DNA from 2 places in the Leclercia sp. LSNIH3 genome. Region 2 is predicted to be linked to the other one. Evidence: predicted binding sites of a transcription regulator. Region 2 holds the regulator's gene; the other holds the start of a gene.
The links. Region 2 encodes Fur, which represses iron uptake genes when iron is present. Its sites were predicted from a motif close to ATAATAATGAGAACNACTATCAA; they were not measured.

Region 1 (7,867 bases), 1.8 Mb from region 2:
CCAGCTTTAGCGAAGTGACCCGCTTCCGGTTTGGTTACACGGTTAGCTTTTTTAGCACCAGTGGTAACCTGAACGGCACGGTAGCCATCGTTAGCCAGGTCTTTAACCTGAGTAACGCGGTTTGCTTCAACTTCGATTACGGTTACTGGGATAGATACGCCATCTTCAGTGAAGATGCGGGTCATGCCCACTTTTTTACCGACTAAACCAATCATTGTATCAACCTCTCAATCGCTCGATGACCTGATTAACCCAGGCTGATCTGCACGTCTACACCGGCAGCCAGATCCAGACGCATCAGAGCATCAACGGTTTTCTCGGTTGGCTCAACGATGTCAACCAGACGCTTGTGAGTGCGGATTTCGTACTGATCACGCGCGTCTTTGTTAACGTGCGGGGAGATCAGAACGGTAAAGCGCTCTTTGCGGGTCGGCAGCGGGATCGGACCACGGACTTGCGCACCAGTGCGCTTAGCAGTCTCGACGATTTCCGCGGTTGATTGATCGATCAGACGATGATCAAACGCTTTAAGACGGATACGGATTCTTTGGTTCTGCATGAGACCAGAGCTCCAATTATTTTATAAACGAAAATGATTACTACTCAAACCCATTACGATTGATGGGAGAGTGTAACCGTTCTTACGTAGCCCCCCAATTGGGAGCATTGTTAGGCAACGAAAAACAGTGTTGCCTGGGTTCAGATTGAACCAGCTGTCAATTACGACAAGCCCGCGCATTATACGTAAATCTGGGCAGGACGCAAGCCCCGTTTAGGAAATAGACGACACTGGTGAGTTTTGCGTGGCGACTCGTAAATTTTCTGTAATGTAACGGCGACCTGCAAATACTCAGGAAGGCTTTACGCAGGGTTTCGTTTTGCAGTTTGTTTAACCACAGCAAGTACGCGGAATATGGCCTCACACATTTCATTGAGGCGCCAAACGATGCTTACTACCCTCCCCTTCCTGTTCGTCTACCTGGGTTTAACCTTTTTATTAGTCCGGGAAGATATCCGTTCGCATCTGCTTTTGGACAAATACCTCTGTCCATTGCTCTGGACGGGTCTGCTCTATCACCTCTGTCTTCATCCCGATTTTCTGGCAAGCGCGGTTCTGGGTGCGATCGCGGGATACACCGGTTTCGCGATGATTTATTGGGCTTACAAACTGATACGTAAACGTGAAGGATTGGGATACGGAGACGTGAAATATCTGGGGGCACTGGGCGCATGGCATGGCTGGTGCGTGCTTCCTGCTCTGGCCTTATCGGCAGCCCTGCTGGCGACGCTCTATCTTTTGATAAAATCTTTGTTTAAACCGGGAGAACAGATATTAAAAAACCCGCTGCCCTTTGGGCCTTTTATGGCGGCAGCAGGTTTAATGATTGGCGGGCAAAGCCTGATCAGCTTTCCACTTTGATCTGTGACTGGAGGTAATTCTGCAGACCGATTTTACCGATAAGATCCAGCTCAGTCTCCAGCCAGTCGATGTGCCCTTCTTCATCGGCCAGGATCTGGATCATCATATCGCGGCTGACATAATCGTGAACACTGTCGGCGTAAGCGATAGCTTCACGAAGATCTTTTGCACCCTCGAGTTCCAGTGCCAGATCGGAGCGCAGCATCTCTTCAACATCTTCACCGATACCCAGCTTGCCGAGATCCTGCAGGTTGGGGATTCCCTCAAGGAATAAAATACGCTCGATATACTTATCGGCGTGTTTCATTTCATCAATGGATTCATGGTATTCAACGTCGTTGAGGCGAGTCAGCCCCCAGTTCTTGAACATTCTCGCATGGAGAAAGTATTGATTGATTGCAACAAGCTCATTTCCCAATAATTTATTGAGATAACTTATGATTTTAATATCACCTTTCATTATAGTCCCTCCGCTTCCACTTATTGAAGCGTAGATGGGGCTACAGGGATGTCAAAAAAAAGAATGAGCCTCAGGCAATCTCTTTGTATTCCGGGATCTGCATCAATTCGTCTTGCATGATCTCACGGGCAGCGCGAACGCACTTACCGCATTGATTTCCCACTGGAACAAACTTACGCAGCTGCTGAAAAGATTGTGGTTGAAACTGGCGAACGGCCTGACGGATTTTTTTATCACTTACACCATTACATAAACAAACGTACATAACCACTCCCGTTCAAAATATGCGCAAAGTGTAAGTGAGAATAATTATGATTACAATAGCACAAGCATCGAGATACGGGACGGGCGCCAGCAAAAAATGCGAAAATTTGTGACAGGGACAAACGCAAGGCAACAAAAAAGGACGCCGAAGCGTCCTTTTTAATTCAGGGATAATTAATTAGCCCAGAACTTTAGCAACAACACCCGCGCCAACGGTACGGCCGCCTTCGCGGATTGCGAAGCGCAGACCATCGTCCATTGCGATTGGGTGGATCAGGGTAACAACCATCTTGATGTTGTCGCCTGGCATTACCATCTCAACGCCTTCTGGCAGTTCGATGGTACCGGTCACGTCAGTCGTACGGAAGTAGAACTGTGGACGGTAGCCTTTGAAGAACGGAGTATGACGGCCGCCTTCGTCTTTGGACAGGATGTACACTTCAGATTCGAACTTGGTGTGCGGCTTGATGGAGCCTGGCTTAGCCAGAACCTGACCACGTTCGATTTCTTCACGTTTGATACCACGCAGCAGAACACCAACGTTCTCACCGGCACGGCCTTCGTCCAGCAGTTTGCGGAACATTTCAACGCCGGTACAGGTAGACTTAGCAGTGTCCTTGATACCAACGATTTCAACTTCTTCGCCAACCTTGATGATACCGCGCTCTACACGACCGGTAACAACGGTACCACGACCGGAGATGGAGAATACGTCTTCGATAGGCAGCAGGAACGGCTTGTCAATCGCACGCTCTGGCTCTGGGATGTAGGAATCCAGGTAGCCAGCCAGTTCGATGATTTTCTCTTCCCACTCTGCTTCGCCTTCCAGCGCTTTCAGCGCAGAACCACGAACGATTGGGGTGTCGTCGCCCGGGAAGTCGTACTGGGACAGGAGTTCACGAACTTCCATCTCAACCAGTTCCAGCAGCTCTTCGTCATCAACCATGTCGCATTTGTTCAGGAACACGATGATGAAAGGAACGCCTACCTGACGACCCAGCAGGATGTGCTCACGGGTCTGAGGCATTGGGCCGTCAGTCGCAGCAACAACCAGGATCGCGCCGTCCATCTGCGCAGCACCGGTGATCATGTTTTTAACATAGTCGGCGTGGCCCGGGCAGTCTACGTGTGCGTAGTGGCGAGTCGGGGTGTCATATTCAACGTGAGAAGTGTTGATGGTGATACCACGAGCTTTTTCTTCTGGTGCGTTATCGATCTGGTCGAATGCACGAGCAGAACCACCGTAGGTTTTTGCCAGAACGGTAGTGATTGCAGCGGTCAGAGTAGTTTTACCGTGGTCAACGTGGCCGATAGTACCAACGTTGACGTGCGGTTTTGTACGTTCAAATTTTTCTTTAGACACGGCTATATTCCTTACTATAGTGCTCTCCCCTTTGGAGAGAGCACGGGACTTAGGTTTTAATCCTGTGGATTATTTACCACGGGCTTCAATTACGGCCTGAGCAACGTTGTTCGGCGCATCATCATACTTCAGGAATTCCATGGTGTATGATGCACGACCTTTGGTCAGAGAACGCAGCTGAGTTGCATATCCGAACATTTCAGACAGCGGAACTTCAGCGTGGATCTTAACGCCAGTTACTTCAGATTCCTGACCACGCAGCATACCGCGACGACGGCTCAAGTCACCGATAACGTCACCGGTGTTCTCTTCAGGAGTTTCTACTTCAACCTTCATGATCGGCTCAAGCAGAACTGGTTTCGCTTTCTTAAAGCCTTCTTTAAAGGCGATAGAAGCAGCCAGTTTAAACGCCAGTTCAGAGGAGTCAACGTCATGGTAAGAACCGAAGTGCAGACGAACACCCATGTCTACTACCGGGTAACCAGCCAGTGGACCAGACTTCAGCTGCTCCTGGATGCCTTTATCAACGGCAGGGATGTATTCACCAGGAATCACACCACCTTTAATGTCGTTGATGAACTCGTAACCTTTCGGGTTAGAGCCTGGCTCCAGTGGGTACATGTCGATCACAACGTGACCATACTGACCACGACCACCGGACTGCTTAGCGTGTTTACCTTCAACATCGGAAACTTTCTGACGAATCGCTTCACGGTAAGCAACCTGAGGTTTACCTACGTTAGCTTCAACGTTGAATTCACGACGCATACGGTCAACGATGATGTCCAGGTGCAGTTCACCCATACCAGCGATGATGGTCTGGTTAGATTCTTCATCAGTCCATACGCGGAATGATGGGTCTTCTTTAGCCAGACGGCCCAGAGCCAGACCCATTTTTTCCTGGTCAGCTTTGGTTTTCGGCTCAACGGCGATAGAGATTACCGGCTCTGGGAACTCCATACGCTCCAGAATGATTGGGTGATCTGGGTTACACAGGGTGTCACCAGTAGTCACGTCTTTCAGACCGATAGCAGCAGCGATGTCGCCCGCACGAACTTCTTTGATCTCTTCACGTTTGTTCGCGTGCATCTGTACGATACGACCGAAACGCTCACGTGCAGCTTTCACGGAGTTCAGGATGGTGTCACCGGAGTTAACCACACCAGAGTACACACGGAAGAACGTCAGGTTACCTACGAACGGGTCGGTAGCGATTTTGAACGCCAGAGCAGCAAACGGCTCTTCATCACTTGCGTGACGCTCAGCCGGCGTGTCTTTACCGTCGTCCAGGATACCGTTGATCGCAGGAACGTCTACCGGGGATGGCAGGTAGTCAACTACTGCATCCAGCATCGCCTGAACACCTTTGTTCTTGAACGCAGAACCACAGGTTACCAGGATGATTTCGTTGTTCAGAACACGCTGACGCAGAGCTTTTTTGATCTCTTCTTCAGTCAGTTCTTCACCACCCAGGTATTTTTCCATCAGCTCTTCAGAAGCTTCCGCTGCGGACTCGATCAGGTTCTGGTGCCATTCGTCAGCCAGGTCCTGCATGTCTGCTGGGATATCTTCGTAGGTGAAGGTTACGCCTGCGTCTTCTTCGTTCCAGTTGATGGCTTTCATTTTCACCAGGTCGATTACGCCGGTGAAACCTTCTTCAGCACCAATTGCCAGCTGCAGCGGAACAGGGTTCGCGCCCAGACGGGATTTGATCTGACCAACAACTTTCAGGAAGTTAGCACCCATACGGTCCATTTTGTTAACGAACGCGATGCGCGGAACTTTGTATTTGTTTGCCTGACGCCATACGGTTTCAGACTGTGGCTGAACACCACCAACTGCGCAGTAAACCATTACCGCACCATCCAGAACACGCATGGAACGTTCTACTTCGATGGTGAAGTCAACGTGCCCCGGGGTGTCGATGATGTTTACGCGATGCGGTTCATACTGCTTAGCCATACCAGACCAGAATGCAGTAGTCGCTGCGGAGGTAATGGTAATACCACGCTCCTGCTCCTGCTCCATCCAGTCCATGGTAGCGGCGCCGTCGTGAACTTCACCGATTTTATGGTTTACACCGGTGTAGAACAGAATACGTTCGGTAGTAGTGGTTTTACCGGCGTCGATGTGCGCACTGATACCAATGTTACGGTAGCGTGCGATGGGTGTTGTACGAGCCATTTGATTCCTCGTTTATCTTTTTAGGCGTTCAGTTAAGTAACCCAAAGCGGGCTGCTTCGCTGAAGCGCCCGCCTGGTGACTAATACTCCGAAGGGATTACCAACGGTAGTGTGCGAACGCCTTGTTGGCTTCTGCCATACGGTGAACGTCTTCACGTTTCTTAACTGCAGTACCTTTGTTGTCTGCAGCATCAGAAAGTTCGTTCGCCAGACGCAGAGCCATGGATTTATCACCGCGTTTACGAGCAGCTTCAACGATCCAACGCATTGCCAGAGCATTACGACGAACCGGACGAACTTCAACTGGAACCTGATAAGTAGAACCACCAACGCGGCGGGACTTAACTTCTACAGTCGGGCGAACGTTGTCGAGAGCGACTTCGAAAGCTTCCAGTTCATTTTTACCAGAACGCTGAGCCAGGGTCTCAAGCGCGCTGTATACGATTGCTTCTGCAGTAGATTTTTTACCATCTACCATCAGGATATTTACAAATTTTGCCAGCAGTTCTGATCCGAATTTCGGATCTGGAAGAATTTTACGCTGACCAATGACGCGACGACGTGGCATGGGAATACTCCGTTGTTAATTCAGGATTGTCCAAAACTCTAAGAGTTTAGTGTGACATTAAGATAAATCAGTTTGGCCTTACTTAACGGAGAACCATTAAGCCTTAGGACGTTTCACGCCGTACTTAGAGCGAGATTGCTTACGGTCTTTAACGCCGGAGCAGTCAAGCGCACCACGAACGGTGTGGTAACGAACACCCGGAAGGTCTTTTACACGACCGCCACGGATCAGGATCACGGAGTGTTCCTGCAGGTTGTGACCTTCACCACCGATGTAGGAAGTCACTTCAAAACCGTTAGTCAAACGCACACGGCAGACTTTACGCAGTGCGGAGTTTGGTTTTTTAGGAGTGGTGGTATACACACGAGTACATACACCACGTTTCTGCGGGCAGGCTTCCAGCGCAGGCACGTTGCTTTTTGCAACTTTGCGAGCGCGTGGTTTGCGTACCAGCTGGTTAACTGTTGCCATTAAATAGCTCCTGGTTTTAGCTTTTGCTTCGTAAACACGTAATAAAACGACCTCATACAATATGAGGACGCGAAATTTTAGGGCTACGTCGAAAAGGTGTCAAGAAATATACAGCGATCTCACATCACCAGTTCATTTGGCCAGCGTGCTGGACAACCAGATTAACGAAATCAGTATAGCTAACCACGTCAATACTGGCTGAAATTTGACCAGCCAGGCCGCGAGCCTCGATGTCATCTTTAAGCGCAGAGACAGAGATGGGGGCATTATTGAGAAGATCAACAAAGCGACTGCCCTCTACCGCCGCCAGAACGCCATCCTGGATAAGCAGCAGGGCGTCGCCTTCACGCACCATTCTTAACAGACTTTCGATGTCGCAGTGCCAGGGAGAGTGGCTCAGAGTATGGAGCATGACGGCCTCAGAATGTCAGGATAGTGTCGAACCGGGAGAGATGTTCACGCAGTACCTCTGGCTCCACCACCGTGGCGTCGAGAACAAAGGGCGTGTTTTCATTCAGACCGCGCGCCTGCAGGGAGGCGGCACAAACGTAAAACGTCTCTATGTCATACAGCGGCAGAACTTTAAAGGTCGCGATGTAGTCACGCGCCAGCACGACTTGCGGCTGCTGGCCGGTAAGCAGCTGGAACACGCCGTCGCCGATAAAAAATACGCCGATCTCTTCCGTCAGTGCTGAAGTCGCCAGTAACGCATCCAGCCCTTCCCTTCCGGCGGCACTGCCATGCGGAGCAGAGGAAAAAACAAAAGCCACGCGGTTCATCAGAATTGCACCATTCGGTCGCAGGTTAATGCGGCTTGGGCCAGCGCCCCGAGGCCACTCAGTGAAAAGCCGTCATTAAGGTTGGCAGTTGGCAGGCCCAGGCGCTGTGCTTCGTTCGCATCGCTTACGCCACGACGGAGCGCCGCCGCCACACAGATGTGCAGAGCAACCCCGTGCTGCTGGTTTAGCGATTGCCATGCACGCACCAGATCAAACTCATCAGAGGCAGGAGACGTCAGTTGGTTGGCGTTATAGACACCTTCCCGATAAAAAAAGACGCTGACCAGCTCGTGCCCGGCGGCAAGCAGCGCGCGCGCAAATTGCAACGCACTGCTGGCCTGCTGCGTACCGTAAGCCGG
Region 2 (7,867 bases):
GCGTACACGATGCCGGGACGTTGCAGCGGGGCCTGATTGAAGCCGCGACCCGCAAACCGGATCTGGTGATCCTCGATCTGGGCCTGCCCGACGGCGACGGCCTCGACTTTATCCGGGAAGTGCGCCAGTGGAGCCAGATGCCCATCATTGTGCTCTCGGCGCGTCTGGAAGAGACCGACAAAATCGCCGCGCTCGATGCCGGTGCCGACGATTATCTCAGCAAGCCGTTTGGCATTGGCGAACTGCAGGCGCGGCTGCGCGTTGCCCTGCGTCGCCACGCAACCACCTCTCCTGTCGACCCGGTGTACACCTTCTCTGATATTCGCGTCGATCTGGCGTCACGACGCATTCAGCGGGGAGAGGCAGAAATCCATCTGACCCCTATCGAGTTCCGCCTGCTGGCGGTCCTGCTCAACAATCATGGCAAAGTGCTCACCCAGCGCCAGCTGTTAAGCCAGGTCTGGGGGCCGAATGCGGTGGAGCATAGTCACTATCTGCGCATCTATATGGGCCACCTTCGGCAGAAGCTCGAAGTGGATCCCGCGCGCCCGCGCCACCTGTTAACCGAAACCGGCATTGGCTATCGGTTTATGCTTTGAGAGAAAGCAAAACGGCAACCCTGAGGTTGCCGTTTTTAGAGGTTCCAGGCCGGGCAATCGCCTTGCCGCCCGGCACACAAACCGCACTTACGCGTTCTTCAATACTTCACTCACAATCTCAACCGCTTCTTTCTCAATCAGCTGACGGTGCTCGTCGCCGAGGAAGCTTTCACAGTAGATTTTGTACGCATCTTCCGTACCGGATGGACGCGCAGCGAACCAGCCGTTCTCGGTCATCACCTTCAGGCCGCCAATCGACGCGCCATTACCTGGTGCTGCCGTCAGACGGGCCGTGATCGGGTCACCTGCCAGGGTGCTGGCGCTGACCATTTCTGGTGACAGCTTAGACAGCGCCGCTTTCTGTGCGGAAGTGGCAGACGCCTGCAGACGGTTGTAGCTCGGGGCACCAAAACGGGCTGCCAGCTCGTTGTAGTGCTCCTGCGGGTTCTTACCGGTAACGGCAGTGATTTCCGCCGCCAGCAGGCACATGATGATGCCATCTTTATCGGTAGACCACGGCGTACCGTTGAAGCGCAGGAAGGACGCCCCCGCGCTCTCTTCGCCGCCAAAGCCGAAGCTGCCATCGAACAGACCATCAACAAACCATTTAAAGCCAACCGGCACTTCCACCAGCTTGCGGCCCAGGTCGTTGACCACACGGTCGATCATGGCGGAGGAGACCAGCGTTTTACCTACTGCAACCTCTTTGCCCCACTGCGGACGGTGCTGGAACAGGTAGTTGATCGCAACCGCCAGATAGTGGTTCGGGTTCATCAGCCCTGCCGGGGTGACGATGCCGTGACGGTCATAATCCGGGTCATTTGCGAAGGCAAGGTCAAACTTGTCGCGCAGCGCCAGCAGGCCAGCCATCGCGCACTCGGAGGAGCAGTCCATGCGGATCGCGCCGTCTTTATCCAGGTGCATAAAGCGGAAGGTCTGATCGACATGGTCGTTAACGATGGTCAGATCCAGCTTGTAGTGCTCTGCAATACGTTTCCAGTATTCGATACCGGAACCGCCGAGCGGGTCAACGCCTAGCTTCAGACCGGCTTTCTGGATCGCCGCCATATCGACGATATCCGCCAGCCCTTCAACGAACGGCTGCACCAGATCCTGCTCTTTCACGTGGCCGGAGGCCATCGCCTCGTCCAGGGAAATGCGCTTCACGCCGTTCAGACCGGCGGCCAGCAGGGCGTTAGCACGATCTTCCACCACTTTGGTGACGTTGGTGTCAGCCGGGCCACCATTCGGTGGGTTGTATTTGATGCCGCCATCTTCCGGCGGGTTGTGGGATGGCGTGATCACAATGCCATCGGCCTGTGCGCCGCCTTTCTGGTTGTGCACCAAAATTGCGTTAGAGACCGCAGGGGTCGGCGTATAGCCGTTGTTTTCCTGAATCACGACGTCCACGCCGTTGGCCGCCAACACTTCCAGTACGGAAATAAATGCAGGCTCTGACAGGGCGTGAGTATCTTTACCCACGTAGCACGGACCGGTGATACCGTTTTTGGCGCGCTCTTCGGCGATAGCCTGAGCAATGGCCAGAATATGTGGCTCGTTAAAGCTGTGGCGTACCGCACTGCCGCGGTGCCCGGATGTACCAAACTTCACTGCATGTTCTGCGTTACCCACTTCCGGCTTCAGCACGTAGTACTGCGCGGTAAGTTGGGCGACGTTAATCAAATCGCTCTGTTGTGCAGGTTGACCCGCACGCTCATGATTTGCCATTGCCTGGTCCTTCTGATGCAAGGGTTAGATAGTGCCGCAAACCTTATCAGTCAATTCCGCCGGAAACTGCATGGATTGCATGATGTGTTCGATCATGCTGCGCTTGCGTCCGGTATTGGTATTGGTGATCACCCAGTACGGCGTACCGGGCAGGTGCTTGGGCTTAGTTTGATTGCCATTCTGTAACAGCGTTTGCTCATCCGCCGCGAAATAGACGCGGGTACGACCGTGAAGTGACTCTGTCGCGTCGGCAAATGCGTTGTTATCCAGTGAATAGAGTGTAGTCAGCACCAGCATAAAGCGGTTAACTGCTTTCTTCTGCTCAGCGTATTCGTCAGAAAGCAGCAATTCGCGCATCGCACGCACTTTGTCTTTAACCGGTGACAGCGGCTTCTCCTGCACGACAGCCGCGGGCTGGCGCGTTTCTTTGATGGCCGGAGCGGCAGACTGCGAGGCGGCGGCGATTTTCAGCATGCGCCGTAAAATGTCGGACGCGCTCTCACCGATATGCCGCGTCTGGCTGGCGATATACTGATAAAGCTCGTCATCAACTTCGATTGTTTTCATCTTAATCCAGTGCGATATCTTATCTGAATACAAGTCGTTGGGAGTATAAGGTCAAAACCCAACAGCGGATAGCGTCAAGCCAGAATGGCGGCAAAAGTCAGAATTAACTGTTTCCTTGCAGCCGGGCGGCAGAATGGTCAACATGATACCCTAACCTGACATACGTAAAAAAAGAACTTTGCCATGAAATTGAATACCCGAGCGCAATCTGCACAATCGCCGCACAATAATTCTCCCATCGTCCTGGTGCATGGCCTGTTTGGCAGCCTTGATAACCTTGGCGTGCTGGCGCGGGATCTGGTGACCGACCACGCGCTGCTCCAGGTGGATATGCGCAACCACGGTCTGTCGCCGCGCTCGGCGCAGATGACCTATGCCGATATGGCCCAGGATCTGCTGGATACGCTGGATGAACACCATATCGAAAAGGCGATCCTGATTGGCCACTCGATGGGCGGCAAAGCGGTGATGGCGCTGACGGCGTTAGCGCCGGAGCGGATTGCCGGGCTGGTGGTGATCGACGTCGCGCCTGTGGATTACGACGTGCGTCGCCACGATGAGATCTTCGCCGCCATCAATGCCGTGACCGACGCAGGCGTCAGTACCCGCCAGCAGGCCGCAGCGCTGATGCGTGAACATCTCGACGAAGAGGGCGTGGTGCAGTTCCTGCTGAAATCCTTTGTTGACGGCGAGTGGCGCTTCAACGTGCCGGCGCTGTGGGACCAATATGACCAGATCGTTGGCTGGCAGTCGGTGCCCGCCTGGCCGCACCCTACTCTGTTTATTACCGGCGGCAGTTCACCCTATGTGACCGAGGCGTACCGTGACGCGCTGCTGGCGCAATTTCCTCAGGCCCGTGCGCATGTGATTGCCGGGGCCGGACACTGGGTTCATGCCGAAAAACCGGACGCCGTGCTGCGCGCTATCCGCCGTTACCTCGCTGACATCGAAAATTGATTAAAAAGAGAGCGACTGGTCGCCTGCGGGCCTCCAGTCGTTGGCGTGCCGTTTTCGGTGATGTATGATGGCGCGCTTATCGCCCGGGCATTAGCAGGGTGTCTTGTTTCCCCCGAAGTCTCAAAATCATGGCCAAAGAACACACGGACCGCACGACATTAGATCTGTTCGCGAATGAGCGTCGCCCGGGACGACCGAAAACCAATCCGCTTTCGCGTGATGAACAGCTGCGCATCAATAAGCGCAATCAGCTTAAACGCGATAAAAGTCGTGGGCTCAAACGCGTCGAGCTGAAACTGAATGCTGAAGCCGTCGATGCGCTGAATGAGCTGGCGAACGCCCGTGAGATCAGCCGCAGTGAGCTTATCGAAGAGATGCTGATTTCTCAGCTCGAGAAATGGCACGGCAAAGCGTAAGTCAGAAAACTCCCCTTCTTGTTGTTTTCATGTAGCACAGAGTGCAGTCCTGCGTGATAGCAGTTTCCGCAGGCTTCTCTGTTCTGCTATGATTGCCCTTATCCGTGGCTAAATTGCGCCACCATACCATTAAGTATCAAGAGGTTATTTTACTCATGGCAATCATCGGCATTTTTTTCGGCAGCGACACGGGTAACACCGAAAATATCGCAAAAAACATTCAAAAACAGTTAGGTAAAGACGTTGCCGATGTGCATGACATTGCGAAAAGCAGCAAAGAAGATATCGAAGGTTACGATATTCTGCTGCTGGGCATCCCGACCTGGTATTACGGTGAAGCGCAGTGTGACTGGGACGATTTCTTCCCGTCTCTGGAAGAGATCGACTTCAACGGCAAACTGGTCGCCCTGTTCGGCTGTGGCGATCAGGAAGACTACGCAGAGTACTTCTGCGATGCCCTCGGCACCATCCGCGACATCATTGAGCCACGCGGCGCAGTGATTGTTGGTCACTGGCCAACTGCCGGTTACCACTTCGAAGCCTCTAAAGGCCTTGCCGATGATAACAACTTTGTTGGTCTCGCCATCGATGAAGATCGCCAGCCGGAGCTGACCGCTGAGCGCGTGGACAAATGGGTTAAACAAATTCGCGAAGAGCTGCATCTCGACGCCATTCTGAATGCCTGATGATATCGCGGTGCAACGTTACAGTTGCGCCGCATCAATAGGCAAAACCAATCAAAATAATTGCTACAAATTTTTAACTTTTGCTGCCATACCTGTACAATGATCCAGGAGTAAACGCGGAACCTTGTAACAACTTTGTTGGCGGTACCACGTTTTTATAAGCATACTTTACTTGAGACTTGCAGTTTTCATTAGGTCATGGCAGTTCTATAATGAGACGCATTATCCCAGGTGCATTTTCTGTCACTTCTTCTTTAGAAGTGAATCGTTTAGCAACAGGACAGATTCCGCATGACTGACAACAACACCGCATTAAAGAAGGCCGGACTGAAAGTCACGCTTCCACGGTTAAAAATCCTGGAAGTGCTTCAGGGTCCGGATAACCATCATGTCAGTGCGGAAGACTTATACAAGCGTCTGATCGACATGGGCGAAGAGATTGGTCTGGCTACCGTTTACCGTGTACTGAACCAGTTCGACGATGCAGGCATCGTTACGCGTCATAATTTCGAAGGCGGTAAATCCGTGTTTGAACTGACGCAGCAGCATCACCACGATCACCTGATTTGCCTCGACTGCGGCAAAGTGATCGAATTCAGCGATGATTCCATCGAATTACGCCAGCGCGAAATTGCCGCACGTCATGGCATTCGTCTGACCAACCACAGTCTGTACCTGTATGGCCACTGTGCCGAAGGCGACTGCCGCGAAGATGACCACGCGCACGACACCAAGTAATCTTTGCATCGACTCTGAGCCAACCTGACGGTTGGCTTTTTTTTGCCTGTCATCATGCAAAAAGCCCGGTGGCGCTGCGCTTACCGTACCTGAGGGGATTTCCCCTTTCAGGCTGTGTAAACGTAGCGCCACCGGGCGTGGCAAACAGCAGATTACTTCGCGTTGTTAGTGCGGATCTCCTGCCAAATCTTATCGCAGCTTTTAGTGACTTCCTGATCGTTACCCGTTTTCCGCGCCTGGATACAGGCCTGGTAATCCGCCACCCTGATGGTCTCCTGAGTTGCGAACTGCTCGTGCGCCTTCTCCTTACGCAGCACGTCGAGCACGCTTTGGCAGGCTTCGATCTTCTCTGGCGAACCTTCAGCGGTATTGATGCAGGCGCTGTAGGCCTCTTTCAGCCGGGTATCTTCTTTCTGGGTCTGGGGCTGCGCGCAGGCGGCCAGTCCTGATGCCAGCACCGCAACCACTACGATTTTTTTCAGCATAACGCTCTCCAGTCAGGCGGGGATCGTCCCCGCCCGGATTGTCATCAGAAGATGGTGAACGGGGCGATAACCATAAACTTCACGTCACGCTCATCCTGGAAGATATTGCCGTAGCCGCCGCCGTAGCTTGGGATATCGGAGTGGTTGTCATACTGTGTGAAGTGCAGTTTGAACATGGTTCCTTTCGCGCGGCCGTCCTGCAGGGTGTAGCTCGCATCCAGGCTATAGGCCGATTCTTTGATCTTGTTAGAGGCGATATCCTCACGCTGACCGGCGCTGTTGATTAACCAGTCTGCCGGTTTCGCATCCCAGGCGTAGACATAAGACGCACCAACGCTCCAGCCCGCCAGGTTCCAGTTGCTCAGGTCATACATGGCACCAAAGAAGACCGCTTTTTCACCGTTGGCGTTAAAGTCAGAGCGGTTATCCCACCATACGTCCAGACGACCGTTGGAGGAGGCGTAAGTTGGGGTCATACGTTGCAGGAAGTACCCCTGCTGCCCTTCGGCCTTGACGTAAGTCCCTTCCAGACGTAAATCCACCTGGCCAACTTTGTAGCCCAGGGTGAGCGCCTGCAGCCATGCCGTACCGTCATAAATATCATTCACGGTGCCGCTGTCGGCTTTATCACGCGTGCCGTAAAACTGATAGGTGGTAGAGAGCGGGCCGCCCACGATATCGAGCTTGTAGCTGGCTTTAGCAAAGTACTGATCGATAAAACCTTCAGCCTGGCCAAAAGCGGCTTCCAGAATCAGGTCATTTTTGAAATCGTACTTCGCACCAAAGGAGTGGAGATAATCGACGCGGGTTTTGCGGTCATTCTGATAAAACTTGTCCATCTCGAGATGCCACGGCGCTTTATACTCGTTGGTCCACATGTAAGAGAAACTCAACTCACCGCTATCGCCGTAGTCAAATTTTGCCCCGGCTTCGGCCCCCTGATAGGTACCCGGCATAAAGCTCCAGTGCGGTGCTAACAAAGTTTGACCGGTTGGCTGCAGCCAGCCACCACGCGCCCAGACCGGACCGTATTTAAATTTTGCAGCCGCTTTGTACAGGCTGATCCCGCTCTTATCACCGGACCAGTCCTCTTTATAGGCTTTGTTGCTGGAAGAGAAGGCAATTTCGTTCGGGTGGCCGCTGTCGCCATTTTCGGCCATTTCGATGGCAGTAAAGGCTGCCAGATCAAGACCAAACATATCGGCGGCATAGCCGGACTGGAAATCAAGGTTGGCGTTCCAGGTGGAATGAGCCAGGTTAGTTTTATATTTATCTGACTCAACATCTTTACGGTCACGTTCACGCTGCCAGTAATAGACACCGCCCGTGAGGGTTGAATCATCAATAAAACCTTCGGCCTGAGCTTTTGGAGAAACCATCAAGCCTGACATTGCTGTAACACCGGCGATAGCCAGCGCAAGCGCACTACGTTTGCCACTAAACGCACGCATAATTAATCCTCTTTGACGTATTAAAAGCGCCTTAAACGGCGAAAAACAAAAAAGTAAAAAGTGGAGGTAACCGGCAATAGCCACTTACATCTGCTGCCCTTAGACTATTTTTCGCGACGCGAATTATCAACGCTTTTCAGCGATCAAAAGTCAGGATTATGACAAAGCGCACATATTTGGTTGCTGTTTGTAACAAAAGAAATGAGGGAGAATTTTTGCTTAAAATAATATTAAGAATGA

Region 1: bfd (bacterioferritin-associated ferredoxin) is a predicted target of Fur. The motif match lies at 2,180-2,202, and genes of this name have one in related genera.

Annotation. Positions count from the first base shown of each region.
Region 1 is NZ_CP026387.1:2,867,729-2,875,595, reverse strand. Features, by position in the region: gene rplC (50S ribosomal protein L3) at 1-215, opposite strand, end outside; gene rpsJ (30S ribosomal protein S10) at 248-559, opposite strand; gene C3F35_RS13875 (prepilin peptidase) at 947-1,420, shown strand; gene bfr (bacterioferritin) at 1,404-1,880, opposite strand; gene bfd (bacterioferritin-associated ferredoxin) at 1,951-2,145, opposite strand; gene tuf (elongation factor Tu) at 2,323-3,507, opposite strand; gene fusA (elongation factor G) at 3,577-5,691, opposite strand; gene rpsG (30S ribosomal protein S7) at 5,788-6,258, opposite strand; gene rpsL (30S ribosomal protein S12) at 6,355-6,729, opposite strand; gene tusB (sulfurtransferase complex subunit TusB) at 6,854-7,141, opposite strand; gene tusC (sulfurtransferase complex subunit TusC) at 7,149-7,508, opposite strand; gene tusD (sulfurtransferase complex subunit TusD) at 7,508-7,867, opposite strand, start outside.
Region 2 is NZ_CP026387.1:1,069,086-1,076,952, forward strand. Features, by position in the region: gene kdpE (two-component system response regulator KdpE) at 1-599, shown strand, start outside; gene pgm (phosphoglucomutase (alpha-D-glucose-1,6-bisphosphate-dependent)) at 687-2,327, opposite strand; gene seqA (replication initiation negative regulator SeqA) at 2,352-2,894, opposite strand; gene ybfF (esterase) at 3,078-3,851, shown strand; gene ybfE (LexA regulated protein) at 3,980-4,267, shown strand; gene fldA (flavodoxin FldA) at 4,423-4,953, shown strand; gene fur (ferric iron uptake transcriptional regulator) at 5,245-5,691, shown strand; gene chiQ (ChiQ/YbfN family lipoprotein) at 5,844-6,173, opposite strand; gene chiP (chitoporin ChiP) at 6,221-7,627, opposite strand.